One region of the Nesterenkonia rhizosphaerae genome, then DNA from elsewhere that is predicted to be linked to it. Evidence: predicted binding sites of a transcription regulator. Region 1 holds the regulator's gene; each other region holds the start of a gene.
The links. Region 1 encodes LexA, which represses DNA repair genes until DNA is damaged. Its sites were predicted from a motif close to TCGAACANNTGTTCGA; they were not measured.
Positions count from the first base shown of each region.

Region 2: ABEA23_RS13745 (DUF222 domain-containing protein) is a predicted target of LexA. The motif match lies at 6,351-6,366, and genes of this name have one in related genera.
Region 3: ABEA23_RS01090 (HNH endonuclease signature motif containing protein) is a predicted target of LexA. The motif match lies at 4,478-4,493, and genes of this name have one in related genera.

Region 1 is NZ_BAABLW010000007.1:784,107-793,737, forward strand. Features, by position in the region: gene dapF (diaminopimelate epimerase) at 1-575, shown strand, start outside; gene ABEA23_RS09325 (hypothetical protein) at 581-1,840, opposite strand; gene ABEA23_RS09330 (class I SAM-dependent methyltransferase) at 1,837-2,463, opposite strand; gene hflX (GTPase HflX) at 2,690-4,282, shown strand; gene ABEA23_RS09340 (ATP-dependent DNA helicase) at 4,287-6,356, shown strand; gene lexA (transcriptional repressor LexA) at 6,353-7,087, opposite strand; gene ABEA23_RS09350 (LysM peptidoglycan-binding domain-containing protein) at 7,288-7,722, shown strand; gene ABEA23_RS09355 (histidinol-phosphate transaminase) at 7,793-8,971, shown strand; gene hisB (imidazoleglycerol-phosphate dehydratase HisB) at 8,984-9,601, shown strand; gene hisH (imidazole glycerol phosphate synthase subunit HisH) at 9,598-9,631, shown strand, end outside.
Region 2 is NZ_BAABLW010000007.1:1,720,682-1,730,312, reverse strand. Features, by position in the region: gene galU (UTP--glucose-1-phosphate uridylyltransferase GalU) at 1-399, shown strand, start outside; gene ABEA23_RS13785 (YceD family protein) at 421-999, shown strand; gene rpmF (50S ribosomal protein L32) at 1,066-1,269, shown strand; gene rnc (ribonuclease III) at 1,289-2,053, shown strand; gene ABEA23_RS13770 (LCP family protein) at 2,046-3,290, shown strand; gene ABEA23_RS13765 (glycosyltransferase family 2 protein) at 3,280-4,239, shown strand; gene ABEA23_RS13760 (glycosyltransferase family 2 protein) at 4,178-5,353, opposite strand; tRNA gene ABEA23_RS13755 (tRNA-Gly) at 5,429-5,499, opposite strand; gene ABEA23_RS13750 (hotdog fold thioesterase) at 5,597-6,133, opposite strand; gene ABEA23_RS13745 (DUF222 domain-containing protein) at 6,478-7,470, shown strand; gene ABEA23_RS14290 (HNH endonuclease signature motif containing protein) at 7,352-7,834, shown strand; gene ABEA23_RS13740 (LacI family DNA-binding transcriptional regulator) at 7,857-8,915, opposite strand; gene ABEA23_RS13735 (ABC transporter substrate-binding protein) at 9,202-9,631, shown strand, end outside.
Region 3 is NZ_BAABLW010000001.1:245,407-255,037, reverse strand. Features, by position in the region: gene hemQ (hydrogen peroxide-dependent heme synthase) at 1-579, shown strand, start outside; gene ABEA23_RS01100 (ferrochelatase) at 603-1,727, shown strand; gene hemC (hydroxymethylbilane synthase) at 1,795-2,814, shown strand; gene ABEA23_RS01090 (HNH endonuclease signature motif containing protein) at 2,862-4,337, opposite strand; gene ABEA23_RS01085 (VOC family protein) at 4,734-5,144, shown strand; gene ABEA23_RS01080 (DNA alkylation repair protein) at 5,144-6,289, shown strand; gene ABEA23_RS01075 (ABC transporter ATP-binding protein) at 6,356-7,063, shown strand; gene ABEA23_RS01070 (FtsX-like permease family protein) at 7,060-8,364, shown strand; gene ABEA23_RS01065 (sugar phosphate isomerase/epimerase family protein) at 8,440-9,444, opposite strand; gene ABEA23_RS01060 (Gfo/Idh/MocA family protein) at 9,463-9,631, opposite strand, start outside.

The DNA of each region.
Region 1 (9,631 bases):
GCGGAAGCCTCCCGGTGCTGACCCGCGGTGGGCTCAAGACTGTGCAGAAAGTGCCGGAAGGCTATGCCATCGGCATGGGCATCTGGTCCTTCATCGACCCGGAAATGGCGGCGGAACGAGCCAGCGATTCACTGGTCCAGGCAGCCGGCCTGGAGGACCCGAGACCTGCCCTCAGCATATCTATGGGGAACCCGCACACTGTGGTCGCATTGCCAGATACTGCGTCCCTGCAGCGGCTCGACCTGCACCAGGCCCCGAAGGTGGAGCCTGTTCCGCCTCACGGCACCAATGTGGAGTTCGTGGTGCCCGCCGAACCTCTGGTGGAGACCGGAGTGGGACGCGTGAGTATGCGAGTCCACGAACGAGGCGTGGGTGAGACCCTGTCCTGCGGCACCGGCGCGTGTGCCGCCGCAGCGGCTGTCCGCGTGTGGGCGGCCGGCGACGGCGTCGATACGTGGAAGGTGGGCGTGCCCGGCGGAGAAGTGACGGTCCGTTTCCGTGCCCGGCCCGACGGCGCCGAGGAAGTGGAACTCGCCGGTCCAGCTGAGCTGGTCTACACCGGCACAATGCACTGAGGACGTCAGGCCAGGAAGAGCCGCTCGGCGTCGACCTTGAGGGTGCGCAGCACCAGCGAGGTGAACAGTACGGTCCCCGCCGCCAACGTATGACCCTGGCGCAGCATTGAATCCAGCTGGTCATCGGTGACCCACTCCCAGGGCCAGGCATCGCGCTCAGGCATGCCGGTATAAGCCCCCGGAATCTTCACGAAGACCTTGCGGCCTGGGAACTGCCGCAGTCGCTGAATGAAACCAGCAAGGTCCTTCGACGGCGGCAGGCACACCAGCACCTGGTGGTCCTGATGCCCCCAGGTCTGCCGGCAATAATCCAGTGCAGCATCCAAGCCCGCAGCTGAAACAGCTGAGTCCACCACGCACTCCTGCTCACCGAATCGGTGCAAAGACAGCCTGCCCGGATACTGCACGGAGCGCAGCGCCGCCAACAGGTCGGCCTCCTGCTCAGCCCCGACCACCCCGTGGAAGGCGCGCGCTGCGGCCACACCGAGAGCCGCATTGGTGCGGCCAAAGCCGGCCGGCAGGTGCTCGACCATTCGGTACTCCCAGAGGCCGGACTCCAGAAGCACGGCCTCACGGCTGCTGCACCGCTGGATGAGAATCTGTGCGACTTCTGCAGATTGCGGGAAACTCACGCAGAATCGCGTGCTGGAGGTGACCACCGAGGCCTTATCACGGGCGACGTCGGCCACCGTGGGGCCAAGGATCTCCAGGTGCTCCGCAAAGATGCCGGTGACGACCACACCCTTGAGAGGCCAGTGCGAGAGATCATCGGAGGCACCACCGATTCCAGCTTCTGCCACGGCCACGTCGATGCCCTCCTGGGCGAAGATCATCATCCCCATCAGCAGGAACAGTCCAGTCGGTGCCAAATACCCGGACTCGGCTGTCGCGGGCGGTAGCTGCCTGCGCGCTGATTCGATCTGCAGCAGCACCCGACGGCGTACTGGCTCCTCAACGACCCGCCCGGCAATCCGGATCCGGTCCGCATTGGACACCGCTCCGGGGCTCATGACTGTCCCCACCCGGTAGCCGAGACCGGCCAGTGCCGCCGAGGCATAGGCGGCTGCCGTTCCCTTACCTTTGGAGCCCACGACGCCGATCACCTGATGGGGCGGCTGCGTGGGCTCATAATTCAGTGCCGTCATCAGCGCAGCTGTGCGCGTCAGCGATCGTGTGGACGCCCGGCGCAGCTCGCGCCACTCGGAGAAGATCACCGCCTCTTCAAGCTCGGCGATGGGAAGCTCGGCCAGCTGTTCCAGTGTCACTGTGGGTGGCCCCGGCGGACTCGCAGCAGCCGGAATCCTTTATCCGTCTCTGGTCGGTCGACAAGGAATTCGCTATCAATATCGGCGAGCATGCTGCTCATCCACTTTTGAAGTGAGTCTGCTCCTAGATTCTTCTGCACCACCAGCCACGCGGTGCCACCAGGTTCCAATCGGGGGAGCCATGTCTGAAGCAGTTCATGCAGCACCGCTTTGCCCACCCGGATAGGAGGATTGGACCAGATCGTGCTGAACCGGACGTCGTCGGGAACATCCTCTGGGGCGTGGACTCTGACCTGAGGCAGATCCAGCGCTGCGGCGTTCTCGGCACAGAGGGTGCGCGCCCGGTCATTGACATCCACCGCCCACACCTCGGCCTCGGGGGAGCGCATTGCCATGGACAACGCGATCGGGCCCCACCCGCAGCCGATATCAAGCAGATTGCCTCCGGCTGCAGGGTCCGGAACGTGGTGCAGTAGCACCGCGGTGCCCTTATCCAGGCCGTCAGGGGAGAAGATGCTGCCGGCGGTGGTGACGTGAACGTCCCGACCCTCAAGGGTGACCGGGATAGTGCGGCGCTGCATCGGAGCGGCTGGATCAGGGGAGAAATAGTGCGAGGAGCTCACCTAAGAGATCGTATCCTCCGCACCTGTTCGGTGCGGATTCCCCCTGTCCAATACTGGCTTGATGTGCGATACTAGAATCCATGTGGATTCGTCACACCGTGTTTGCCCGTCCCCGCGGCTGAAACACCTCACTGGAAATTGCTCCCGGGCTCTGAAGTAAGCCGCCGGTTGAGCTTGTCCGAATCCCATTAACTATTTGGACCCCGATCCGGGTCCCCGAGGATTTATGACTGAATATAAGAACTCAGAAAAAGACAACGCTCAGTCGAGCATTGATGCCACTATCGCCCGCATCCTCGCGGCAGATGAGGCCAACACCAACGGCAAGGCGACCCGCTTCGTCGCTGATCAAGAACACCTCAATGAGGACGCCAGGCAGCGTCGTCTTTCGATCCTGGGTGATCGAGCCCGCGAACTTGCTGACTCCGATGCCCACACCGAACACGACGGCGAGCAGTACGACCTCTTCGAGCGTCGCTCGCTGCGCCGCGTGGAGGGTCTCTCCACAGAGCTTGAAGACGTCACCGAGGTCGAGTACCGGCAGCTGCGTCTAGAACGCGTGGTCCTGGCCGGGCTGTGGACTGAAGGAACCATCACCGAAGCCGAGTATTCGCTGCGCGAGCTCGCGGCACTGGCCGAGACTGCCGGTTCCACGGTGCTTGACGGGTTCATCCAGCGTCGCGGCAAGCCCGACCCGGGAACCTTCTTCGGCTCCGGCAAAGCGGTAGAGATCAAAGAAGCGGTCGCTGAGCTCGGCGCCGACACTGTCATTGTCGACTCCGAGCTGGCCCCGTCCCAGCGCCGAGGTCTTGAAGACATCGTGAAGGTCAAGGTCATCGACCGCACCGGCCTGATCCTGGATATCTTTGCCCAGCACGCGAAGTCCCGTGAAGGTAAAGCCCAGGTGGAGCTGGCCCAGATGGAGTACATGCTGCCTCGACTCCGTGGCTGGGGTGAGTCACTGTCCCGTCAGGCCGGTGGTCGAGTCGGCGCTGCCGGCGGCGGCATTGGTTCCCGCGGCCCCGGTGAGACGAAGATCGAGCTGGACCGTCGGCGCATCAACCAGCGCATGGCCAAACTGCGCCGCGAGATTGCTGGCATGAAGCCAGCCCGTGATGCCAAGCGGGCTAACCGTAAGCGCAACGCTGTGCCGTCGGTGGCCATTGCCGGGTACACCAACGCGGGCAAGTCCTCTCTGCTGAACCGCCTCACCGACGCCGGGGTGCTGGTGGAGAACGCATTGTTCGCCACCCTGGATCCCACCACGCGTAAAGCAGTGACCCCTGATGGCATCGGATACACGCTCTCTGACACGGTCGGGTTCGTTCGGCAGCTGCCCACGCAGCTCGTGGAGGCATTCCGCTCCACCCTGGAAGAAGTCGCCGACGCGGACCTGATCCTGCATGTTGTTGACGCCTCCCACCCGGAGCCCGAAAGCCAGATAGCTGCAGTGCGCAAAGTGCTGGCCGAAGTGGACGCCCACGAAGTCGATGAGATCATCGTGCTGAACAAGGCTGACGCCGCCGAGTCGCATGTGATCGATCGGATCCGGCGTCGCGAGCCGCATGCCATTGTGGTCTCTGCCCATACGGGTCAGGGTATTGACGAGCTGAAGCAACTGATCCGTGACTCCATCCCACGTCCCACAGTGCCTTTGCAGCTGTTGGTGCCTTATGCCGACGGCGAGGTTGTCTCACGCCTGCACGCTGAGGACGCCGAGATTCTCTCCACGGATTACCAGGAGGAGGGCACCAGGATTCATGTCCTGGTGCGTCCGAGCCTTGCCGCGGAACTGAGTCAGTACCAGGTGGAAGACTAGGAGCGTGACTTCGGCTTCCACTTCTACCGCGCGCCCTGCTGAGATCAGCCCCGCTGCTGACCGAGCTGAAGAACTGCTCACCACAGCAGTAGACGCCTTCGACGGCAGTCGGCGCGAGGGGCAGGTGGAGATGACGCGACGGGTGGCAACTGCGTTGCGTCGTCGAAAGCATCTGCTGGTTCAGGCCGGTACCGGTACTGGTAAATCCATGGCCTATCTGGTGCCTGCAGTGGCCCATGCGGTGGAGGCTGACAAACCCGTTGTGGTCTCCACCGCGACTCTTGCCCTGCAGGCCCAGATCATGGGTCGGGACCTGCCGCGTCTGCTGGAGAGCATTGAGCCTGAGCTGCCGCGTCCTGTGGAGGTCGCCCTTATCAAGGGCAGGGCCAACTACCTGTGTAAGCAGAAACTGGCCGGCGGATTCCCCGAGGGCGACGACGATCAGGAAGCCCTTTTCGCCGCGGCCGTGGAGCCTACCGGCGGTGTGACCACCTTCGAACCCACCTCGCGGCTGGGCAAAGAGGTGGTCATGCTGCGCGAATGGGCTGAGACCACAGACACCGGAGATCGCGACGACCTGCCCGACGGTGTCACAGATCAAGCCTGGCGTCAGGTGTCGGTCAACGCGGTGGACTGCATCGGCCCACGTAAATGCCCGATGGCCGAGGAGTGTTTCTCGGAGCTGGCGCGACGCGACGCCGCTGACGCGGACTTGGTGGTCACCAACCACGCGATGCTCGCTATTGATGCCTTCGAGGGGTTGGAGGTCTTGCCTGAGCATGATGCGGTCATCATCGATGAGGCTCATGAGATGGCCGAGCGGGTCACCTCTGCGGTGACTGCACAGCTCTCGGCGCAGATGATCCAGGCTGCCGCCAGTTCCGCGCGAAGGCATACCGCCATTAGCGTCGATGCTCTGCAGGCCGCCGCATCGGCCGTGGAGACGGCTTTTGGCGCTGCCGAGTCCGGTCTGTTGGTGAGCACCCCGCGGCGACCGACCGGAATGAACGAACAGCAGCTCCAGGCCGTTGAGCTGGCTAGAAATGCTGCCCGCACTGCGCTCTCTGATTCCAAGCCCTCAGGTGACGGTGAAGCAGATATTGGCCGCACTACGGCGCGTTCACGTCTGCAGGCGGTGATGGATACTGCCAACCGGATGCTGGATGCGGGTGAGACCCCGGATGTGATCTGGTTGTCCCGCCCTGGAACATTCACACCGGGGCAGGGGTATCGGGAGGCTGATATTTCCGAGCCGCCCATCATTTATGTGGCACCGACCTCGGTGGCCGGCCGTCTCCGGGAGGGACTCTTCGGGGAACGCACCGTAGTGCTCACGTCGGCGACACTGACTATCGGTGACAGTTTCGATCCGGTAGCCGGCCAGCTTGGCCTGAAGGGCGAATCAGCCCCGGCGTGGGAGGGCATTGATGTCGGCAGCCCATTCGACTATCCGCGCCAGGGAATGTTGTATGTGGCGAAGCACCTCCCGGCGCCGTCACTGAAAACCCAGGATGTCCAGCGTGAGGAGCTGGCAGGGCTGATCGATGCCTCGGGAGGCGCAACTCTTGCGCTGTTCTCCTCGCGGCGAGCTGCCGAAGAAGCCGCAGAGGAACTGCGCACCAAGCTGGATGTCCCGATCCTCTGCCAGGGGGACGCGACCATGTCTGCCCTAGTGCGGCAGTTCGCCGAGGATGAAGAGACCTGCCTTTTCGGCACTATGAGCCTGTGGCAGGGCGTTGATGTTCCAGGTCGGTCCTGCCGGCTGGTAGTTATTGACCGGATTCCGTTCCCGCGGCCCGATGATCCGCTGACCAACGCCCGCAGTCAGGAGACAGCCCGAGCTGGCGGCAATGGATTCATGCAAGTCTCTGCCACCCATGCAGCCATCCGATTGGCCCAGGGCGCAGGGCGATTGATCCGCACCGCAGAGGACCGAGGCGTACTCGCAGTATTGGATTCGCGGTTAGCAACTGCGCGTTACGGCGGATTCTTGAAGAAGTCCATGCCGGACTTCTGGGCCACTACTGACCAAAAGGTCGCTCGCGGTGCCCTAGCCCGACTCCGCGAGGGCTAGCTCAGACTCCGCAGTACGGTGACGACCTTGCCCATAATCGTGGCGTCGTCGCCCAGAATTGGCTCGTACATGCGGTTCTGCGGCAGCAACCACTGATGACCATCACGACGCTTGAGGGTCTTGACAGTGGCCTCGTCCTCGAGGAGAGCGGCCACAATGTCCCCGTTATCAGCATCCTGCTGACGGCGGACCACAACCCAGTCGTCTTCGAAGATTCCAGCTTCAATCATGGAATCGCCGCGCACCTGAAGCATGAAGAGCTCGCCCTCACCAGTGATCTGGCGAGGCAGCGGGATGACTTCTTCCACGTTCTGTTCGGCAAGGATGGGACCACCAGCGGCAATGCGTCCTACCAAAGGCACCTCTGAGACACGGCTATCGCTATCAGTGCGGTAGGCGTCCAGCTGGACCACGGTCTCGTCCTCGGCGCCCTGGCCGCGAGACTGTGCTGAATCGCTGCTGCTGTTCTCGGTGGCCAGCAGACGTCCAGACGAGTCACGAATGACCTCCATGGCGCGAGGTTTACCCGGGACGCGTCGCAGGTAACCGAGCTGCTGAAGTCGAGCCAGCTGGTGCGTCACCGATGAGAGCGAGGCAAGACCGCAGGCATCTCCAATCTCCCGCATAGACGGCGGATAGCTGCGCTCAGCCAGAGACTTCTGGATGACATTGACGATCTGGCGCTGACGCTCAGTCAGTGCTGGTGCTTCATCGGTCTCCGGTGCCGCCATGTGCCGATCCTCCCTGTGACGGACTTTCGTGTCAGACCCTCCCCGTTGAATAGGGAACGTCATCGAAAGTCACTTCGAACATTACGGTCAGGCTACTCGAAATCGCAGAAAGATTCCATAGATATATGCGAGTGTCTGGCCATGAGTCGAAGATATGTGCTAGAAATAGAACACAGGTTCGAAACAGGAGGTTCTTCCCCATGACCACCTCATCTCAGGTCCCCACCAATATGCTCCGCTCTCATACGGCTCGTACCGATAAGGATCGGACAAACACCGCCCGCGCCAAAGGACACCTCTCTGGGGTCGCTCTGCGCCTGACCCGCCGGGGCCGCTTGATGTTCCTTGGCCTGCCTGCACTGCTGCTTGCCGCAACAGTCGTGGCGGGTGCCCTCTTCGTCTCCGCTTCCTTCTTTAATCAGGTCCAGGCCGGATCGACAGAAGCCGCTGGTGTCCATGCCGAAGAAATGAAGGTCAATGCCGGGGACACTCTCTGGTCGATCGCCTCTCGTGCTGACACCAACGAAGACGTCCAGACGGTGATCCTGCAAATTGCGGAACTCAATAGCTTGGATTCGTCAGAGCTTCAGCCAGGCGAGGTCATTTATGTCCCCACCTCGGGGCCGCAGAACTGAGTCATTTCACTCTGTGGTCTTCGCCCCGGGGTCGTATACCTCCAATTCAGGCGAGGACTAGGATAGTCGGGTGAGCGAACAGCAGACCCGCACTTCCCGACTGGCAGCCCTACCGCTGCGTGATGAGCTCCGCGGTCAGGCGCCCTACGGCGCACCTCAGCTAGCAGTTCCAGCAATGCTGAATGTCAACGAAACCACCTATGACGTCCCGTCAGATGTCGTTGATGCCATCGCGAAAGAGGTCCGCAGGGCTGCAGAGAGCCTCAATCGCTATCCAGACCGTGAGTTCAGCCTGCTGCGCCAGAAGCTCGCGGAGTACCTCAACCGTGAACTTGCTCGCGACGCCTCTGACTTTGGAGCTGCGGCGGTCCAGCTCACTGGTGAACACATATGGGCGGGCAACGGCTCCAATGAGGTGATGCAGCATATCCTGCAGGCCTTCGCCGGCCCGGGTCGTAGCGTGATGTCCTTCCCGCCGACATATTCGATGTACCCGCTCTACGCCCGTGGTGTATACAGCGACTACATTGCAGGCACCCGCGGTCCCGGCTACACCCAGACACCTGACGATGTCGCGGCCCAAATCCGTGCGCACCGTCCCCATGTGGTCATTCTGTGCTCACCGAATAATCCGACCGGTACGGCACTGGACCTGGCTGTGGTGGAGGCCGCCTACGAGGCCGCGCTGGACACAGAGACCATGGTCATCGTTGACGAGGCTTATGGAGAGTTCCGTCAGCCCGGCACGCCCTCAGCCCTGACACTGCTTCCTTCACGCCCACAGTTGATCGTCACCCGCACCATGAGTAAGGCCTTCGCCCTTGCCGGCGGCAGACTCGGTTATCTTGCCGCAGCCCCAGAAGTCACCGACGCCCTGCGCCTGGTTCGTCTGCCCTATCACCTCTCGGCCATCACCCAGGCTGCCGCCTGTGCTGCCCTGGACCATGCGGCTGACCTCATGGCCAACGTTGAGCGGATCAAAGCTCAGCGCGACCGGATCGTCGTCGAACTTCGGGGGATGGGCCTTGACCCATACCCCTCGGACTCTAATTTTGTGTTCTTCGGGGGCTTGTTGAATGAGAAGGACGCTTGGCAGCACCTGCTCGACGACGGCGTGCTCGTCAGGGACGTTGGTATTCCGGGGCATCTGCGCGTCACGGCTGGCACCGAAGAGGAAACCACGGCGTTTCTGACATCCCTTGCACGGCTCGTAGAGAACTCCACAGCCGGCGTCACAGCGGAAAGATAGACTGGAGCTCTTATGGCAGCTGAACTGATGAGCGGGCGCATCGCGCAGATGGAACGCACCACCAGCGAATCGCAGGTACGTGTGCGGATGAACCTTGACGGCACAGGCACGTCAAATATCAACACCACTGTGCCCTTCTACGACCATATGCTGACCGCTCTGGCCAAGCACTCCCTGATCGACCTGGACATTGAAGCTGAAGGCGATACTCATATCGATGTTCACCACACGGTTGAGGACACCGCCATCGTGCTTGGTGAAGTGCTGCGCACCGCACTTGGCGACAAGCGCGGCATCCGACGTTTCGGTGAAGCGACCGTCCCCTTAGATGAGGCCCTGGCCCAGGCCGTCGTTGATGTCTCCGGGCGCCCCTACCTCGTGCACTCCGGTGAACCGGAAGGCCAGCAGTATCACCTGATCGGCGGGCACTTCACCGGCTCCATGACACGCCATGTCTTTGAGGCGGTCACCTACCACGCTGGTATCTGCCTGCATATGCGGGTCCTGGGTGGTCGCGATCCCCACCACATCGTCGAAGCCCAGTTCAAGGCTTTCGCCCGCGCGCTGCGTGAGGCCGTGGAGTCAGATCCGCGCACAGATGACATTCCATCCACCAAGGGGGCACTGTGAGCGCTAGGCCCACAGTCGCGGTGCTGGACT
Region 2 (9,631 bases), 940 kb from region 1:
TCTTCCTATGGCGTGGTTGATGCCGGGGGAGCGGATCAGGAAGAGGGCGCGCAGGTGGTGCCGGTGCAGGCTTTGGTGGAGAAGCCTGCGGTTGAGGATGCGCCGTCGAACCTGGCCATTATTGGTCGGTATGTGCTGCATCCGGCGATCTTTGCTCAGTTGGAGCAGACTCCTCCGGGTAAGGGTAATGAGATTCAGCTGACTGACGCTCTGCAGGCTATGGCTGGCAAGCCGGTGGAAGAGGGCGGCGGGGTGCACGCAGTGATTTTCCGTGGTCGTCGGTATGACACCGGGGATAAGCTCAGCTATATCAAGGCTGTGGTGACTCTGGCGGTGGATCGTGAGGATCTGGGTCCGGATCTGCGGGCATGGCTCAAGGAATTCGCGGGCCAGCTCTAAGCCGTGGTAGGCTGGTCTGCTGTGAAACATCCCCAGAGCACCGGCCAGACCGGGCCTCTGCAGGTGGACGTCAAACAGCTTAAGGATCACCCCGGCGCGCAGGAAATACTGTCACGGGACGTACCAGCACCGGTGGGCTTTTCCACTGTGCTGGTGGGTATCCCGGAAGGCAGCAACCTCGCGGTGGATCTTCGGATCGAGTCCGTGCATGAGGGAGTGCTGATGACCGGCACCGCCTCGGCGGAGGTAGTGGGCGAATGCGGCCGCTGCCTGGACCCCATCAGCTACCCGCTGACGGTCGATGTGATGCAGCTGTTCAGCTGGGCCGATAAAGCCCAGGGGACGGATACCGGCGAGGACGAAGAGAACCGGGCAGTCGGCGAAGACCTGATGGTCGACGTCGAACCTGTCCTCCGCGACCTGATGGTCTCGGCTCTTCCGTTCCAGCCGGTCTGCCGGGATGACTGCCCAGGGCTCTGCTCAGAGTGCGGATTCCGCATGGAGGAGGACCCAGAGCATGAGCACGAGCAGGTCGATCCCCGCTGGGCTGCACTGCAGGGCCTGAAGAACCAACTGAATGACGGCGACGACGAGGCCTAAGCCTCGCCGACCGCCTACACTTGATCCCCTAGACACTGTCCGTCAACGAGAGAGAAGAGAGACACCGTGGCTGTTCCGAAGCGGAAGAAGTCCCGTGCCAACACCCGTCACCGCCGCTCCCAGTGGAAGGCAGAAGTGCCTACCCTGGTGAAGACTGTGGAGAACGGCCGTGTCGTCTACAGCCGTCCTCACCAGGCCAAGCTGGTGACCGACTCTGCCGATACCCCCCTGTTCTACGAGTACAAGGGCCGCAAAGTCGCTGACGCCTGATCTGCGGACCCGGTAGGAGTTGGCAGACACGAATGAGCTTCTGAAGAGTCTCGGGGTCCATATTGACCCCGGGACTCTTCGTCTTGCCCTCACGCACCGATCCTTCGCCTATGAGAACGAAGGGCTGCCCACCAACGAGCGCCTGGAGTTCCTCGGCGATTCGGTCCTTGGCCTGGCGGTCACTGATTTTCTGTATCGCGCCTTCGAAGACCTGCCCGAAGGGGATCTGGCCAAGCTGCGCGCAGCCCTGGTCTCCACTCGGGCTCTGGCCCGGATCGCTCGCAGCTTAGGCGTTGGTCCGCATATTCGGCTGGGGGAAGGGGAGATGCGCACTAAAGGTGCTGAGAAGGATTCCATCCTTGCCGACACCATGGAAGCGCTGATTGGTGCTGCCTATCTCTCCACCAATATCGAAACCGCCCGGCAGCTGGTCCTGCGGCTGGTGACTCCACTGCTGCAGGACAAAGAAGCGATGACAGCAGGCAAGGACTGGAAGACCACCGTCCAGGAACTGGCCGCTGAGCGCGGGCTGGGTGATATCAAGTACCTGATTGAGGATTTCGGGCCTGATCACAATAAGTCCTTTACCGCCACTTTGGTGATCGGCGGTGTGTCCTATGGCAATGGGGCGGGCCCATCGAAGAAGGAAGCCGAAAGAGAAGCAGCACGCGTGACAGTGGAGCAACTCACTTCCGGCGAAGGCCAGGCCGATATTCTCACCCTGGTGCTGGGCCGTTTCGAGGCCGCGCCGTCGTTATCAGGACAGGGAGAGGTCAGTGGCTGAACGACCACCGCAGCAGCCCGGCCCACAGCCGCACCGGCCGCGTCGCGCACGCGGCGGAGTCGTTCCGGAACCAGCGGCGGGTAAGGCGGGCAAGGGCAGTACACAGGCCGCTGCCAGCGAGAAGAAACCACGACGCCGCACTAAGATCATCGCTATTGTCCTGGGCGTGATAGCTGTGCTGGTCATCGCCGCCGTTGTCATCGCCGGACTCTATCTGCGCCAGCTGCAGACCACCTTCGATGACAACCGCAATGTCATTGAAGAGCTTGATCTTGCCGATGACAGCGCATACCGGACCTCAGATGACACCATCAATATGCTGCTGCTGGGAAGCGACTCCCGTGGTGATGATGAGGAAGACTACCGCGCCAGGACCGGAGAAGGCGGAGCGCGCTCGGATGTGATGATGTTCGTGCACATTCCGGCGGATCGATCCGGGGTCTATGTCATGTCCATCATGCGCGATCTGTGGGTCGAGGTGCCCGGGCATGGATACGGCAGGGTGAACTCTGCGCTGGGAGCCGGCGGATATGAGCTCGTGGTGGATATGGTCGAGGAAATGCTCTATACCCATATCGACCATGTCGCGGTCATCGACTTCGAAGGATTCTCAGATCTGACCACGGCACTGGGCGGAGTCTACGTGGACAATCCTCAGGCATTCTCCGGCCGCGAGCATGATCCGGTTTTCTTCCCAGAGGGGGAGATTCGTCTCGAGGGCGAGGAAGCGCTGTGGTACGTCCGCGAGCGCAAGTCTTTCCCCATCGGTGACTATATGCGCGTGCAGAACCAGCAGCGTGTGGTCAAAGCCATCGTGCAGCGTTTTCTCTCCGGAGATACGCTGACCAATCCGCAGCGGGTGATGAATGTGGTGGAGTCCATTGTCCCGTTCATGGAGGTGGATTCGGCACTGAATGCGGAGACAGTGGCCGGCTACGCCATGGAAATGCGCAACCTGCGGGCCAATGACATCCACATGTTCACCATGCCCACTGGCGAGCCCGCCGTGACTACCGGCGGGGCACAGGTGATCCTTCCGGATGAAGACATGATGCAGCTGCTGCAGACCTCCCTGAAGAATGAGAATATGCAAGGCTTCCTGGAGTATCTGGAGTTGTCCGAGGAAGGCGGTTCTTCGGCGTTCACGGGTGAGGCTGAAAGCTACACCCAACTGCCCGATGAGCCAGTAGGCCAGCTGATAGGGAAGATCGCGGGGGGAAGCCGCAATGCCCAATAAACCGGGCTCCAGCCAGATCACTGTAGAGGGCACGTGGATCCTGGTGTGCACATATCAGCGCAACGAGCTGTTGGCTCAGTTGCTGGACTCACTTGCTGCCGTACGTCTGCCGGCCGATTCCTCCTTGACCGCGCCGCAGGTCATCATCGTGGACAACGCGCCTGAGCCCGCCGCGGCACAGACCGTAGCCGAGCATCTGCCCAGCGCGGTGTACCTGCATCAGCCGGTGCCGGGAATCTCTTCGGCCCGTAACGCGTCGTTGGACGCGGTGCCGCAGGACGCGCAGGCGGTGATATTCATCGACGACGACGAATACGTTCCCGCCCACTGGCTGAGCGCCATGATCGACACCGCCAATGCCACCGGGGCTGATGCCGTGACGGGCCCAGTCCTTCCGGTGTTTGAAGAGGGCGAACCAGAATGGCTTGCCAACTACGGTTTTGTCCGCAAGTTGGAGCATCCGGAAGGTCCGTATCCGCGCAGGCCAGCCACCCACAACTCCCTGGTGCGTTTCGAGTGGTTTGCCGAACGCGGGATGCGTTTCGACGAGATGTTCAACTTCACCGGGGGAGAGGATTCCGATCTCTTCGAGCGGATGCAGCGTGCCGGGGCGAAGTACTGGTGGACCAAAGATGTTCTCATCTACGAGACCATTCCAGCAGACCGCTCCACTCAGGCGTGGCTGCACCAGCGAGCCTCACGCGGCGGATACGTGCGCACACTGAAGATCCGCCGTCGTCTTCCAGGTCCAGTTGTGCCGCTGCGGATCGCAGGAGAAGGCGTCCTGCGGCTGGGATACAGCGCCGCTCGGGTCTCTGCCAAGAAGCTGAGGCGCAAACCAGTGACCTTCAAAGACCATTACTACTGGCATGAAGGTCTGGGGATGATCACCGCTCTGGCTGGTCGCCGCCGGATCGAATACGCGCGGCAAGACGCTCAGCCCGAGTGAGCGCCCCCTCAGTCAGCTGCCGGGCCTGTCCGGCTGCGGCTGAGCCACGCAGCTTCGCCTGCGCAGCCCATGGGCGCAAGCCCTCAAGGGAAGGCAACCCGGGCTTACGGAAGAACCACATGCTCTGCGGATACTGCCATCGGTGCGCCCGTGGGTCGGAGAGATAGCAGCAAGCAATTTCCCATAGCAGGGAACGAACCTCCTGACGGTGCTCGGGCTGCACACGAGAGAACTGCCGCAGGTACCAGGTGACGAAGAACTTCTCGAAGCGAGTCTCCAGATAGTCCTCGAGCAGGCCCTCCTGCTGCAGCCACTTCACCTGGGCCTTCTCCAGGGTGAGACATTTGTGGAAGTACCCTGGGCCCACTGCATTAACCATGGATCCCGCCACATCGGCGTAATAGATGTAGACGGGCTCATCACGCAGTAGACAGACCTCTGCGGCTTGGAGAACCTGCAAGAAGAACAGGGTGTCCTGGCCGGCTGCGCCTTCCACCTGCCGCAGTTTTTGTTCCTTAAGCCACTGAGTGCGCACCACCATTGCTTCGATGGAGGTGGGACGGAATCCGGTTCGGCGCAGCGCATTCTTGCTGAGCCGGATCAGGCCCTCGGCATCGGCGAGCTTGCCATAGTGCGGTCTATTCGGCAGCAGCCGCTGCTGACCATTGCGGTCGGTGATCTCGTCTCCCAGGGCGAACTGAGCGCGCGGCTCCGCCTCAAGATCCTCCACGAGCTTCCAGTACCCGTCGTCGAGCATTTCGTCATCGGGATCCAGGTACGTGAGGTAGTCAGTGAAGGCGAGTTCCACCCCGGTATTGCGCGGTCGGGACGCTGAACCCGACCCGCCCTCGGCATGGAAGAATGCCGTCACATTAGGATGAGCTGCCGCGAGCTCTGCCACCGCTTCCCGAGTGGCGGTATAGGTGGAGCCGTCGTCTATAAGCAGGATGTGCATCTGAGCGAAGTAGGCGGAGTTCACCAGCGATGGGAAGGCCCTGGTACGCAGAAGCTCACCGTTATTGAAGACTGGGATGATCACGGCAAGCCGAAGGCGGTGGTTGCGGGCTGCGTCTCGCGCTTCGGCAGTGACCGTTCTAAGATCCGATGCTCCCACAGGCTCTCCTTCGGCGGTGCAGATACAGAAAAACCCCTGTCCGTTGCGTAGAACGTCAGGGGTTTTCCTTCAGCGAGGGGGTGACGGGAATCGAACCCGCGTAGCCAGCTTGGAAGGCTGGGGCTTTACCATTAAGCTACACCCCCGGCAGGCGCCCTTTGAGCGCCTGTTTACTTTAGCAAGCTCAGCGCCACTGTGCCAAAACCGCCACGCCGTTCGCTGAAGTGAACAATGTGTAGTGGGTCAGCCCCGCGGGTGCAGGATCATATTTGTCATCCGCGCCGTGGACAGCCGTCGTCCCTGGTCATCGCGCATGACAATCTCATGGCTGGCCAGCTGCTTACCCAGGTTCAGTGGGATGCAGGTGGCCCAGACCAGCCCCTCGGTGGCGCCGCGATGATGGGTGGCACCAAGTTCTGTCCCCACTACCGGATACTCGAGCCCCAGATTCACCCGGGCGTGCAGGATGGTGGCCACAGAGCCTAGGGTCTCGGCTAGGGCCAGATGGGCGCCGCCGTGCAGCAGGCCAACATTCTGCTCATTTCCGGCCACCGGGATAGTTGCCACCACTTTATCCGGGTGCATTTCGCGGTAGACCAGCCCGAGTTTCGCCCCCAGGGGCGTGATGCCATGAGGGCCCATCCATTCGTGGTACTCCGCCGGTATTCCGGCTGCTTCCAGGCGAGCAAGGCGCTCATCTTCGTCCGGGAATGGCGTGGGGACGCCCGGGAAAGGGAGTCCGGGGCGGTAAGTAGTGTCCAGGGAAGAATCATCGGTCATGCAGATAACTTTATCGGCCTATCCGTGTGGGGTGATGGGGGCTCAAGTGTCTCGTGATTCTGAATGGCGCAGTGGCTGGAGCAGCAATGAGGTCCGATGGGACAGGTGAGACGTCCAGTCAAGGCTTCTTCGCTGGGGATCACGTCATGCCGTATGCCCCGTGCGCATCACAAGAATGCTCAAGATATCTCGACAGGCATTAAAGAGCATGAAATAGTAGAACATAGATTCGATGGATGGACAGGTGCACACAGGTATAAAGCCCAGGTATAAGGCCAGGCCGTGAGGCCGGCACAGGGACAGGGGTGATCACCATGGCAGCTTCCACCACCAGCGTCCCTCCTATGCCTGAGCACCTGAGAGCCCTCGCTGGGGAGCCGGAGTTTGCTGTGGCGTGGAAGCAGCGAGTCATAGCCCGGAAAGCCGAAGCCGCGACCATCACCTCATTGGTGGAGTATCGCGAGCGCGTCATCGCCGCCTATGCCCAGGAACCTCTGCTCCTCCGCTCTGAGGCTGAGAGGTCAGCGGCTCATGATGCTGCGAGATTCTTCGGGGTCAGTGACCGTACTGCCACCAGCATTCTGAACACTGCCCAGGATGCCCGCCACTTGCTGCCCCGTACATGGAGGACATTCTGTGAGGGTCTTGTTGACCTGCCCAGGGTGCGGAAAACCATCGACGCCGCCACCACCAGTGATCTCCCCGCACACCTGCTGCAACAACTTGATCAGGCCGCGGCAGAACAAGCCCAACGTCGTAGACTCTCGGAGTTTCATCACTGGCTCACCCGCTACATCGCCTCACTAGACCCAGAGCGTTACCCCCGAGCTTGTGAGAAGGAAACCCAAGCCCGGTTTGTGCGGTTTCAGCACCTGTCTCACGGGATGAGCTACCTCCAGGCCTATATCCCCACCCTGGAAGCGGCAGCGATTGAGAAGCGCCTCAAAGCCGCAGCCCGGGGTATGGACCAGCGCAGCGCTCGCCAACCCAGCGCAGACGAGCCCACCACGAACGCGAACGCCAGGTGCTCCACTGCCACCACCCCAAGAGCGGCTGAAGGCCAGACTAGTGACGACCGGAACAGTGACCCACGGACCCTGGCTCAGCGGGAAGCAGACCTCCTCGCCGCATGGCTTCGCGATGGACGCGTCTATGACGCTGCGGTTGATGCCAAGATCATGATCATGATCCCGGAGGCCACCCTCACCGGTGACAGTGATGAGCCGGCGATGGACTGCGGACCGGTCATGGATGATCCCCGCCCACCAAGCACGCCACCTCGCCGCAGATCCCGAGGCCCAGCATCACTGGTACCAGGGCAGCACACGACGGGATGACCGCAACGCTGAGCACGACTTACTGAGTGCTCGGTATATCGGCCGGTACCCGCCAACCCGGCTACGAGACGCGCTGATCTTCCGGGACGGGACCTGCCAAGCAGAGGGATGCGCCATCAGTGCTGAGCGCTGCGACATCGACCATCAAACGCCCTGGGAACAGGCTGGAGGAACCACCGCCAGCAACCTCTGGGCGTTATGCAGGCGACATCACCGGATGAAATCCCACGGCTTTCTCCGCCCACCGGATGGCAGTCCACCCGACCAGGGGCCGCCCCATCACAGTCCGCCGGCCAGCCCTGGCGCACCGCCCTCAGACTGGCAGTCGACCGGGGAATGTACACACAGCCTCGATCGCCTCTAGCTGAGCACTGGTGTCGAGTGATCTAGCGATCCTGGCCTGCTGCTTTTACGCCGACGCTCAGGTCAAGGGGAGAATCAGGATCAGAAAACCTGGGCACGGAGGTTGATTCGCGGATTTCGAGGCTGGGTTCCAGCATGATGTGCTTATCCTCAGTCTCGCCGGCCCAGCGGTTCCGTAGCAGCTCGATGGCGGCCTGGCCCATCTCATGCCGCGGCTGTCCCACGCTGGTGAGCCGCGGACGAATCATGTCGCACTGGCGAGTGCTGTCGTAACCAACCACGCTGAGGTCCTCAGGTACCCGCAGGCCGGCATCCAGTGCGGCCCCGATGAGGTCGATGGCGATCCCGTCAGTTTCAGCAAAGACCGCTGTAGGGGAGTTCTTCTCATGCAGTACGGAGAAGAGTATGTAGCGGATTGCAGGTTTGAGCAGTTCGGGTGTTCCGCCCTCTACCTGGGCGTGGAGTTCCAGGCCCGCCTCGCGCATCTGCGCCACAAAGCCGTCCCGACGTAGCAATCCCTTCGAGAGGTGGGCGATGCGGCTATGGCCCTGGTGGAGCAGATGTTGAACAGCGATCTTGGCGCCCTGGAAATCATCGTTGCTGACAATGTCCACCCCGCGTACCGGGCGACCCATTCGCCCGATCACAACTACCGGCATTCGTTCGGCGCAGCTTCTCAGCGCAGTGTCGGTGACAGCTGTCCCGAAAACCACAAGGCCGTGCAGCGGCTGTTGGGCAAGCTTCTCGAATTCGGCACGAATAGTCTCATCATCGCCGCGGCCATCGGCGACTACCAGTCGAATATCGTGCTCATCGGTGACCTGCTGAATGCCAGCAACCACGTCATGGGAGAACACGCTGACAATGTCTCGGAGCAGAACCCCCACTGTCTTGCGATCATGCTGGGGGCCGCGTCCGGCGGAAATATAGCCGAGTTCTTCAGCTGCAGCGAGAATCTGTGTCCGGGTACGCGCAGAGACACCAGGTTGGCCTCGAAGGGCGAGCGAAGCGGCAGTCACCGAGACTTCGGCTCGTGCGGCAATATCCTTCAAAGTAGCGCGTGGCTGAGTGGTATCTGGCACACGCGCCATCGTAGTGACTTGCGGGTAATCACGGCCTTCAGATCAGTGAATTATTGGGATCGTTCACACACTGTTCACTTTCCCGCTACCCGGGAACTTAAATCACCCCCTACTCTCGGCCGGAAATTCACCGATGGTTCCACACATCGCCACGGATCAGTCATGGACCTTCCATAGATTCATTTGTGGCCGCAGGTGGTGCCGGACATTAACGATGAATGGACCGCTGCCGAAGGGGCCGTCCAGTTCGTTAAAGCCAAAGATCTATTGGGACGAGGGGCAACACATGATGAGGAAGACCATGACACCGCCGGCGCTGCTAGTGGCGGCAGCGCTGGGGCTGACCGCTTGCGGCGGCGATAACCCGGGTGAAGCCGCCGAAGCGGGGGAGGTCAATACAAACGAGTCCATCGAGTCTCTCGAGGACGTTAACGAGGCGCCGACACTGACTGAACTGGTCAGCGCTGGTGAGCTCCCGGAACTCGCCGAGCGACTTCCCGTGGCTGAAGACATCATGGTGGAGCCTGTCCTCGAGCAGATCGGTGAGCACGGCGGCACCTGGAACATGCCATGGAACGGCATCGATTCCCCGTGGGGCATCGGAAAAATCACTGAAGAGGCACTGTTCCGCTTCGCCGCCGATGGTGACGGCGTGGAGCCCAACGTTGCCAAGGGCTACGAGGTCAACGATGACTACACTGAGTTCACCATCTTCC
Region 3 (9,631 bases), on a different contig from region 1:
CGCGGCGCCGGTCTGGGGCATGACGAGAACGCCGTGGAGCTGCGCGGAGCCTATGACGTCTCCGGAATGCGCTCTGAGGCTGACATCATGCTCTGGCTCACCGGGCATAAGGCCGAGAACCTGCAGGCGGCACTGCGCACGCTGCATCGCACCGGTCTGCTCAACCAGACCGAAATCGCTTTCTCCGCCATGGGCGTGCACCGCACCGCAGAGTTCGCTCGCGGCCATGTGCCTGCCTTCGCCCGCGGGGTCGAAGCCGAGGACTGGCTGGTGGTTTACCCGTTCAACCGCAGCTACGACTGGTACCTGCTGGAACCGGCTGAGCGCGGCAAGATGCTGCGTGAGCATGGCATGCTCGGCCAGGAGTTCCCCTCGGTTCTGGCCAACACCACCAGCGCCTTCGCCCTCAATGACTGGGAGTGGCTGCTCGCGCTGGAATCCCCTCAGCTCACGGATCTTGTGGACATGATGCGCAAACTGCGTGAGTCCGAGACCCGTTACCACGTCCGTGACGAGACCCCGTTCTACACCGGACGTCGCCTTGCCCACACTGACGAGATCCACGAGGTGCTTGCCTGATGACCACCACCCCCGAAGCCCCGATGCCCGCAGAGTACATCGCCCAGCAGCCGCTGGAGGGTGAGCGGATGAACTATGACGCCATCCTGCTGGCCAGCTTCGGCGGCCCTGAGGGGCAGGATCACGTGATTCCCTTCCTGCGCAACGTCACTGCTGGCCGTGGAATCCCGGATGAGCGCCTCGAGGAAGTGGCCACCCACTACCGCGCCAATGGCGGAGTGAGCCCGATCAATGCCCAGAACCTGGAGCTGAAGGCAGCCCTGGAAGCAGAGCTGGCCAAGCGGCAGATCGAGATTCCGATGTACTGGGGCAACCGCAACTGGGACCCATACTTCAATGACACTTTCCGGGAAATGCATGAGGTCGGCCACCGCAAGGTCCTGGTGCTGGTCACCTCCGCTTATGCCGGTTACTCCAGCAATGACCAGTATCTGGAGGACTTCGAGCGTTCGCTGAAGGAAACCGGGCTTGAGGGAGAGTTGAAGCTGGTGAAAATTCGCCAGTTCTTCTACGACAAGGCCTTCACCAGCCCCAATGAGGAGTTCCTGGCCGCTGGCATCAAGGATGTGCAGTCCCAGCTGCAGGACAAGGGGAAGACTGAGGGCAAGATCAAGGTCCTCTTTGTCACCCACTCCATCCCGACTTCTGTGGCTGAAGCTCAGGGTCCGCAGCGCATTAAGGATCTTTTCGGCACCGATGTCTACACTGCCCAGCACAAGGCAGTCGCCGATTACCTGATGTCTGCGGTTTCTGAGGCAGATGGTATTGACTACCAGGTGGTCTTCCAGTCCCGCTCCGGTGACCCCCGCACCCCCTGGCTGGAGCCGGATATCAACGACCAGATCGAGGAGGACGCTGCAGGCGGCTATGCAGGCGTCGTCGTTGTGCCCTTCGGCTTCATCTCCGATCACATGGAGGTCATCTGGGATCTGGACACCGAGGCGAAGGAAACCGCTGAGGAGTTGGGCCTGGCCTTCCATCGCGCGCCGACCACCGGCGTGCACCCGGAGTTCATCTCCGGCCTGGTGGACGTCATGGGTGAGTACATCACTGGCGTAAACGCCGAGCCGCTTGCCAACGGTGAACAGACTGTTCCCGGCGACTGGTCCGATCTGACCAGAGAGGGCGGCTGGGGCACCCCGCTCTGATCCGCTCCCGGTGCGCGCCGGGTGGCCGCGGCGTCGACCACTTCAATCCAACCCAAGGAGCTGCTTGATGGACGCTTTCCGAGTAGGTACCCGAGGCAGCAAGCTGGCGCTGACCCAGACGACGACGGCGGCTGAGGCGCTGGCCGAGCGTTCCGGGTTGGACTATGAGCTGGTCACCATTAAATCCGAAGGCGATGTGCTCACCGGTCCGCTTTCTCAGCTGGGCGGTACCGGTGTCTTCGCCACTGCGCTGCGCCAAGCGCTCTTTGATGAGCGGGTGGATGTGGCGGTGCATTCGCTGAAAGACCTGCCGGCGAAGGACCTGGAGGGTCTGACTATTGCAGCAGTGCCGATGCGCGAGGATGTGCGCGACGCACTGTGCTCTGCCGATGACCTGACGTTGGAGGAGCTGCCTGAGGGCGCGAAGGTGGGCACTGGCTCTCCGCGTCGTGCCGCTCAGCTGCTGGCGGCTCGACCGGATCTGCAGATTGTTGATATCCGTGGCAATGTGGGCACCCGCCTGGCTCGGGTGCGTGGACGCGAAGCGGCTGCGGAGGCCTCCAGTCAGGCGCCCGATGCTGCACGCGGGGATCTCGATGCGGTGGTGCTGGCCGGTGCTGGTCTGCGCCGGTTGGGGTTGGAAGAGCATATTTCGGAGCTGCTGGACCCGGCGGTGATGCTGCCTGCGCCCGGACAGGGTGCCCTGGCGGTTGAAGTACGGTCCGCTGATGCCGCGCCTGTGTCGGCGCTGGGTATTGCGCTGGCTCAGTATGAGAGCATCCCCACGCGCCTGGAAGTAACTGCGGAGCGGGCTCTGCTGGCGCGTCTTAATGCTGGCTGCGCGGCACCGATCGGCGGCATTGCCCGATGTGAGGATGAGCCCGACGGCGGAGTGCGGCTGCGTCTTGACGCCACTGTCTGTGCCCCTGATGGCTCCGAGGTCCAGCAGGCTGGCCAGGAGCTGACATTAGAGGCCGGGGTCACCCGCGAGGCGGGCATGGAGGCTGCTGAAGAGCTCGGCCGAGCGGTGGCCGAGACTCTGCTGGAGGAAGACACCGGTCTGCTCAAGCACGTGGTGGATTCCTAGGCGTCATTAGCGCACGTTCGGGAGGGCGTGCCGTTGGTTCCTTGAGGTCAAGCGGCGAGGGTGTACCGGACCGGGGCGTCGCGCCATATGAAGTCCGGCGCAAAGCGTCCGGCAGTACCTGCCCCAGCGCATGTGCTTGTGCCGCCGTCAGTATCACCGTCAGGGCTGCTGTCGGTGTCTGTGCCCCTGCCGGTTTCTGAACCTGCGTCTGTGTTTTCGGTTTGTGGTGGGTGGAGGAAGCCGTGGGATTTCATCCGGTGATGACGCCGACACAGTGCCCAGAGGTTCTCTGCGGTGGTTTCTCCGCCGTGCTCCCAGGGGGTCTGGTGATCAACATCGCAGCGCTCGGCGCTGATGGTGCATCCTTCTGCTTGGCAGGTCCCGTCTCGGAAGATCAGTGCGTCGCGTAGGTGCGTTGGTGGGTACCGGCCGATATACCGGGCACTGAGTAAGTCGTGCTCCGCGTTGCGGTCATCCCGTCGTGTGCTGCCCTGGTACCAGTGATGCTGGGCCTCTGGGTTGGCGGCGAGGTGGCGTGCTTGGTGGGCGGGGATCATCCATGACCGATCTGCAGCCATCGCCGGCTCGTCTGCTTCACCGGTGAGGGTGGCCTCCGGGATCATGATCATGATCTTGGCATCAACCGCGGCGTCATAGACCCGTCCATCACGTAGCCATGCGGTGAGGAGGTCTGCTTCCCGCTGAGCCAGAGTACGGGGATCCGCTGCTTGAGGATTGGTGGTGCTGGGGTCCGAAGTTTGAGGATCGGAGGCAGGGCCCTCAGCGGTGTGAGGTTCAGCGGTGCTGGAACCTGCAGTGTGCGCGCCCGGGGTGGCTGGTTCTGAGTTGGCCTGGCCTGCGCTGGGCTGGTCCATGCCGCGGGCTGCGGCTTTGAGGCGCTTCTCGATCGCAGCGGCTTCCAGCGTAGGGATATACGCCTGCAGATAACTCATCCCGTGGGACTGGTGCTGAAACCGCACGAACCGGGCTTGGGTTTCCTTCTCACAAGCCCGTGCATAGGCCTCTGGGTCTAGTGAGGCGGTGTAGCGGGTGAGCCAGTGATGAAACTCCGAGAGACTACGACGCTGGGCTTGCTCGGCCGCGGCCTGATCTAACTGTTGAAGCAGGTCCGCGGGGAGGCTACTGGTGGTGCCGGCGTCGACGGTTTTCCGCACCCGGGGCAGGTCAATAAGACCCTCACAGAATGCCCGCCACGTGTGGGGGAGAAGGCACTTAGCCTCCTGTGTGGTGTTCAGGATGCTAGTGGCGGTGCGGTCGCTGGTCCCGAGGATCCGAGCGGCATCACGAACCGCGGCACGATCTGCCTCAGACCGGACGACCAGGGGTTCCTGGGCATAATGCGCGGCAGTCCGTGAACGGTAGTCCAAAAGTGCGGTGATGGTGGCTGCTTCACCTCGCCGTGCAGCGACCTGCTGCTCCCAGGCTGCAGCGAGTTCTGGTTCCCCGGCGAGGGCTCTCAGGTGCTCAGGCATGGGAGGGGTGCTGCTGGTGGAAGCTGCCATAGTGATCACCCCTGTCCCTGTGCCGGCCTTGCCGTCTGCTTTTGTGCCTGTCTGCGTGGTTGTCTTCGTGCTCGCCTGCGTGCCGGTTTTCGTGCCTGTCTTCCAGGTCTCTCGACTAGTCCTGAGGACCTGTCCATCTATCGAATCTATGTTCTATTGTTTCATCTTGTCTGGTACCTGTCGAGGGTTTTTGGATACTTTTTCTGACGGGGGGGCGCCGGGTTGAAGGAGACTGGTCCGTTCGCCCCGCGACAGGCGGTCCGTACCGACAGCTAAATGTGACATCGCTGCCCCAGGGTCTGGTCTCCCTCGATTGCCATTAGTCTGCATTTACCCCCTTCCTATCGAATATAGGTTCGACTACTGTGGGTGTGGTCACCACAGGAAGGAATCGCCATGAGCATCAGTGGACCTTCGAGTTCTCCCTCCCACATCACTTTCGGGGCCTGGAACGTGCAGGCTGAGGACCCGGATCGATTAGCCACGTTCTGGGCAGAGTTTCTGCAGGTCACTCCGCAGCTGTCCATTGATTCGGCGTATCTGCCGGCGGCTGGTGCCGGGGGTGTGCCCATGATGTTCCAGTTGAGATCGGATCCACGACCCCAGTACCAGGTGGCCCATCTTGATCTGACCGTGCCCTGGGGCAGGCGAGAGACAGAAGTGCGGCGCGCCCTACGCCTGGGTGCCCTGCATGAATGGGATGTGCTGGACGAATATCCGCATGTGCAGTGGTCCACTCTCTCCGACCCCGAAGGCAACCTGTTCTGCCTTGCCGAACATCCCCCTGTCCAGCCGAAGCAGCGGTAATGCCTCAAGCAGATGAACTGATCAGCACGCAGACCGCTGAGACACTCACTCGACAGCTAGCTGCCATCACCGGCAGCCATATGCCAGCACTCACCGCCGCATCGCGCGCTTTTGACGGGTTGAGTCTGCGGGAACGCTCAGATCATCTGCGCGATGCTCTCCTGGAGGACATCCCGGGCGACTACGAGCAGCTAGCAGCGGTGATCCGAGCAGCCGCCGAGTCAGCCGAGTTCACCGGGTGGCTCATCTGGCCGGTGACCAGCGCCGTTGCTGCACGCGCCCGCACGGAAGCAACCCACCAGGCTTTTGCCGACGCCCTTCACCTGCTGGCGGAATTGACCCACCGGCTGACTGCAGAATTCGCCATCCGCGCCCTGCTGCGGCATGACCTCGACGCAGCGCTGAGCATCATCACAGAATGGACCACATCGCCCGATGAACATGTGCGTCGTCTAGCCAGCGAAGGAACACGCCCTTACCTTCCATGGGCGGTGCGTATCCCGCAGCTGACCAAGCAGCCAGGTATCACCATCCCCATCCTCAACACGCTGTACAAGGACAAGAGCGAATACGTTCGCCGTTCAGTGGCTAATCACCTCAACGACCTCAGCCGGGACATACCGGACGTAGTAGTGGAGACCGCCCGCAGCTGGCTGGCGGACCCTGACGAAACAACGCCGTGGGTAGTTCGACACGGCCTGCGCACCCTGATCAAGAAGGGCCACCCCTCGGCTCTAGAACTGCTGGGCTTTGGGCCGGCAGAAATTGAAGTGTCCGGCCCGTATCTGGAGCGCACCGAGGTGCCGTGGGGAGGAGCCCTGACGTTTCGAGCTGAACTGCACAACACCGGCGAAGAACCTGCGCAGTTGGCTATCGACTACGTCATCCACCACCGCAAGGCCAACGGAACCACCACAGCTAAGACTTTTAAGCTGACCACCGGAGTACTCGGGCCAGGGGAGTGCCTGAGCGTGCAGCGTAAGCACTCCTTCAGGATGATCACCACCAGGCGCTACTACCCGGGAGCCCACGCTGTGGCCCTGCAGATTAACGGCATCGCCACGGAACAGCGGTCTTTTGAGCTACTGCCCGAGGAGCGGGGGAGGCCCCCTTTGGATGATCTGATCACCGCAGCCTCATCCTGAGGTCTGAGGCCAGGTTCAGCCTCCACGCCGATGTATTGAGCAGGGGTTTCGCGGGACTCTGGAGATATGACCCACCCTGTCCTCATCGCAGAGAATCTCACCAAGACCTACGGATCAGCTACAGCTCTCCACCATGCATCCTTGACCGTGCACGCCGGAGAGTCGGTGGCCATTATGGGGCCCTCCGGATCAGGCAAGACCACGCTGATGCACGTCCTCTCCGGAATCCTGACCCCAGACCAGGGCCAAGTGCGGATGCTGGCTGGAGGACACGACGTCGTCGTCTCGTCCCTGTCCGCAGAAAAGCGCGCCCGATTACGTCGTCGGCACATTGGCTTCGTCTTCCAAGAAGGCCTGCTGCTGCCGGAACTCACCGCACGGGAGAACGTGGCGGTGGCGCTGATGATGTCCGGTGCCACCCGGGCTCACGCCGAAACCACCGCTGATGGTTGGCTCCAGCACCTTGGCCTGGCTGGTATGGAGGACCGACGCCCTGCCGAACTCTCCGGTGGGCAGGCCCAGCGGGTAGCCATTGCTCGCGCCCAGGTGGCCAGCCCGGATGTGGTCTTCGCCGATGAACCCACTGGTGCCCTGGACTCGACCACCTCAGCCAGCGTGCTGGATGCGCTGCTGGACTCCACCGTTGGTCGCGGTGCACCGCTGGTGATGGTGACCCATGACCCCGCCGTGGCAGCTCGTTGCACGCGGCTGATCCGGTTGGCCGATGGTCAGATTATTGAAGATTCCGCCGCAGTGTCGGGAGCTCCCCGATGATCCGCCTCTTTCTAGGAAAACTCTTTCAAGAACACAGTATCTGGCTGCTGCCGGTGGCCGCCTTCACACTGACCAGCGGTATCGCGTTCATGGTCATCGGAGGCTCGATGTTCTTCTTCACCATGGAGAACCCCGAAGCTGAGTTCTACGCAATTCTGGCCGCCTTGGCCCTGGTGCTGCTTGCCGTACCGATGTTCTCCCTGATGACTTCCGCAGCCCGGCTGATGGCACGACGTCGCGATGAACGCCTCTCCAGTCTGCGGCTGATCGGCGCCTCCACCGCACAGCTGCGCCGACTGGCAGTTGCCGAAGCGGCCGTTCTCGCCCTGGCCGGCCTTCTGGGAGGCTCACTGCTCTACACCGCCCTGATGCCGGCAGTCGGCCTACTGCCATTCGGCGGTTCTCCTATGGGAGTCCAGGGACTCTGGATGGGACTCGACATATGGGCGCTGTCCTTCCTGGGACTGCTGGCGGCGGCCACCGCTGCTGCTCTGCTGGGGATGCGCCGGATCCAGGTGACGCCTCTTGGAGTGCGGACCCTGCAAAGCCCGGCTCGTGTCCACTGGGTCCGAGTAGTGCTGGCCGTACTCGGTGTGATCGCAGCGCAGGTCCTGGCGCGATTGAGCGGCTTCGGCAGTGTGGCCATGGCGGTGACCGTCTCGCTGATCGCAGTAGCTGTGCCGCTGGTGGTGGTCCAGGTGGTGGGGCCGTGGGTGCTGAAAGTGGTGACCCGGCGGCACCTGAAGAAGGCCCGCAGCGTGGAACGGCTGATTGCCGCCCGCAGCGTCCTGGAATCTCCACAGCAGATGTGGAAGCAGATCGGCGGGGTGTCCATCACCACATACGTGGGCGTCATCGCAGGCTGTGGACTCGGCATTTTCGCTGCCGGCGACGGCGGGGTGAGCACTCAGGAGCAGATCCTGATGGCAGATGTGCAGCGCGGTGTGTGGTTGACACTGGCGGTGGCCTTCCTGATGGCTGCCTGCTCAGTGGGCGTGAACCAGACCGCGCAGGTTCTGGATCGCAAACATCTCTACTCCTCATTGACCAAAATGGGGATGGACGTTCAACAGCTGCAGCGCATCCGCACCCTGTCAGTGATGCGCTCACTGGGCATAGTGGTGACCATTGCCCTGATCACCGCAGCGGTGACAGCATTCCCGATTATCGGTATCGCGGTGGTGACAGCCCCGGCCACAGTCGTCACCGCGCTGGTGGTGCTGGGACTGGGCATGCTGGCGGTCTACGCCGGTGCCCAGGTCACCCGGCCCACTATGCGCCGGGTCGCCTTCGCCCACTAGCCACCACTGATGGGCTGCCCGCCGCAAGAGGGCCGGACAGCCCATCAGTGGTGATCCCAAGAGGTGAAGGTTGCCTCAGCGAGTGGAGAACGCGGCGTCGAAGGCCGCCTCAGAAGGTTCGAAGGCGTGGGTACGGACGAACTCCAGGGCCTGGGGCGCGCCCACCAGACGGTCCATTCCTGCGTCCTCCCACTCCACTGACAACGGGCCCTGATAACCGATGGCGTTGAGCATCCGGAAGGCATCCTCCCAGGGAACGTCTCCGCGACCGGTGGAGATAAAATCCCAGCCCCGCCGCGGGTCCGCCCAGCTCAGATGCGAAGAGAGCCGTCCGCTGCGCCCATCAGTCAGTCGCTTCTTCGTGTCCTTGCAGTGCACGTGGTAGATCCGGTCCTGGAAATCCCAGAGGAACCCCACCGGGTCGATGTCCTGCCACACCATATGGGAAGGATCCCAGTTCAGCCCGAAAGCCTCACGGTGGCCGATGGCTTCCAGCGCTCGCACCGTGGTCCAGTAGTCATAGGCTATTTCCGAGGGGTGTACCTCATGAGCGAAGCGCACCCCCACCTCGTCGAAAACATCCAGAATAGGGTTCCAGCGCTCAGCGAAGTCCCGGTAGCCGGCCTCGATGAGGTCCTCGGAGACGGGCGGGAACATCGCCACGTACTTCCATATAGCAGACCCGGTAAAACCGGTGACCGTTCGCACCCCAAGCCGAGCCGCAGCATGGGCAGTGGCCTTGAGCTCCTCCGCTGCGCGCTGACGGACCCCTTCAGCCTCGCCATCTCCCCAAATCCGGTCCGGCAGGATGTCCCGGTGACGGGCATCAATAGGGTCATCGCAGACAGCCTGACCCTTTAAGTGGTTGGAGATGGCGTAGACGCTCAGACCGTTGCGCTCCAGGATGTCCAGCCTGTCCTGCACATACGCGTCATCCTCGGCAGCACGCCAGGGATCCAGGTGATCTCCCCAGCAGGCAATCTCCAGGCCGTCATAGCCCCACTCGCCGGCTCGTCTGGCCACTTCCTCAAAGGGCAGATCAGCCCATTGGCCGGTAAAAAGCGTGACTGGACGTGGCATAGCTTTACTCTCCATTCCTCAGACAGCGGTATTTGAGGGCACTTCGGTCCATCTGTTTCCCGAATCACTGGAGCGTTCGACGGCGTCCAGGACACGTTGGACATGCAGACCTTGGGCGAAACTGGGCTCGGGGTTCTCCCCATTAGCGACGGCGCGGATAAGGTCCACTGCCTGGTGGGTGAAACCG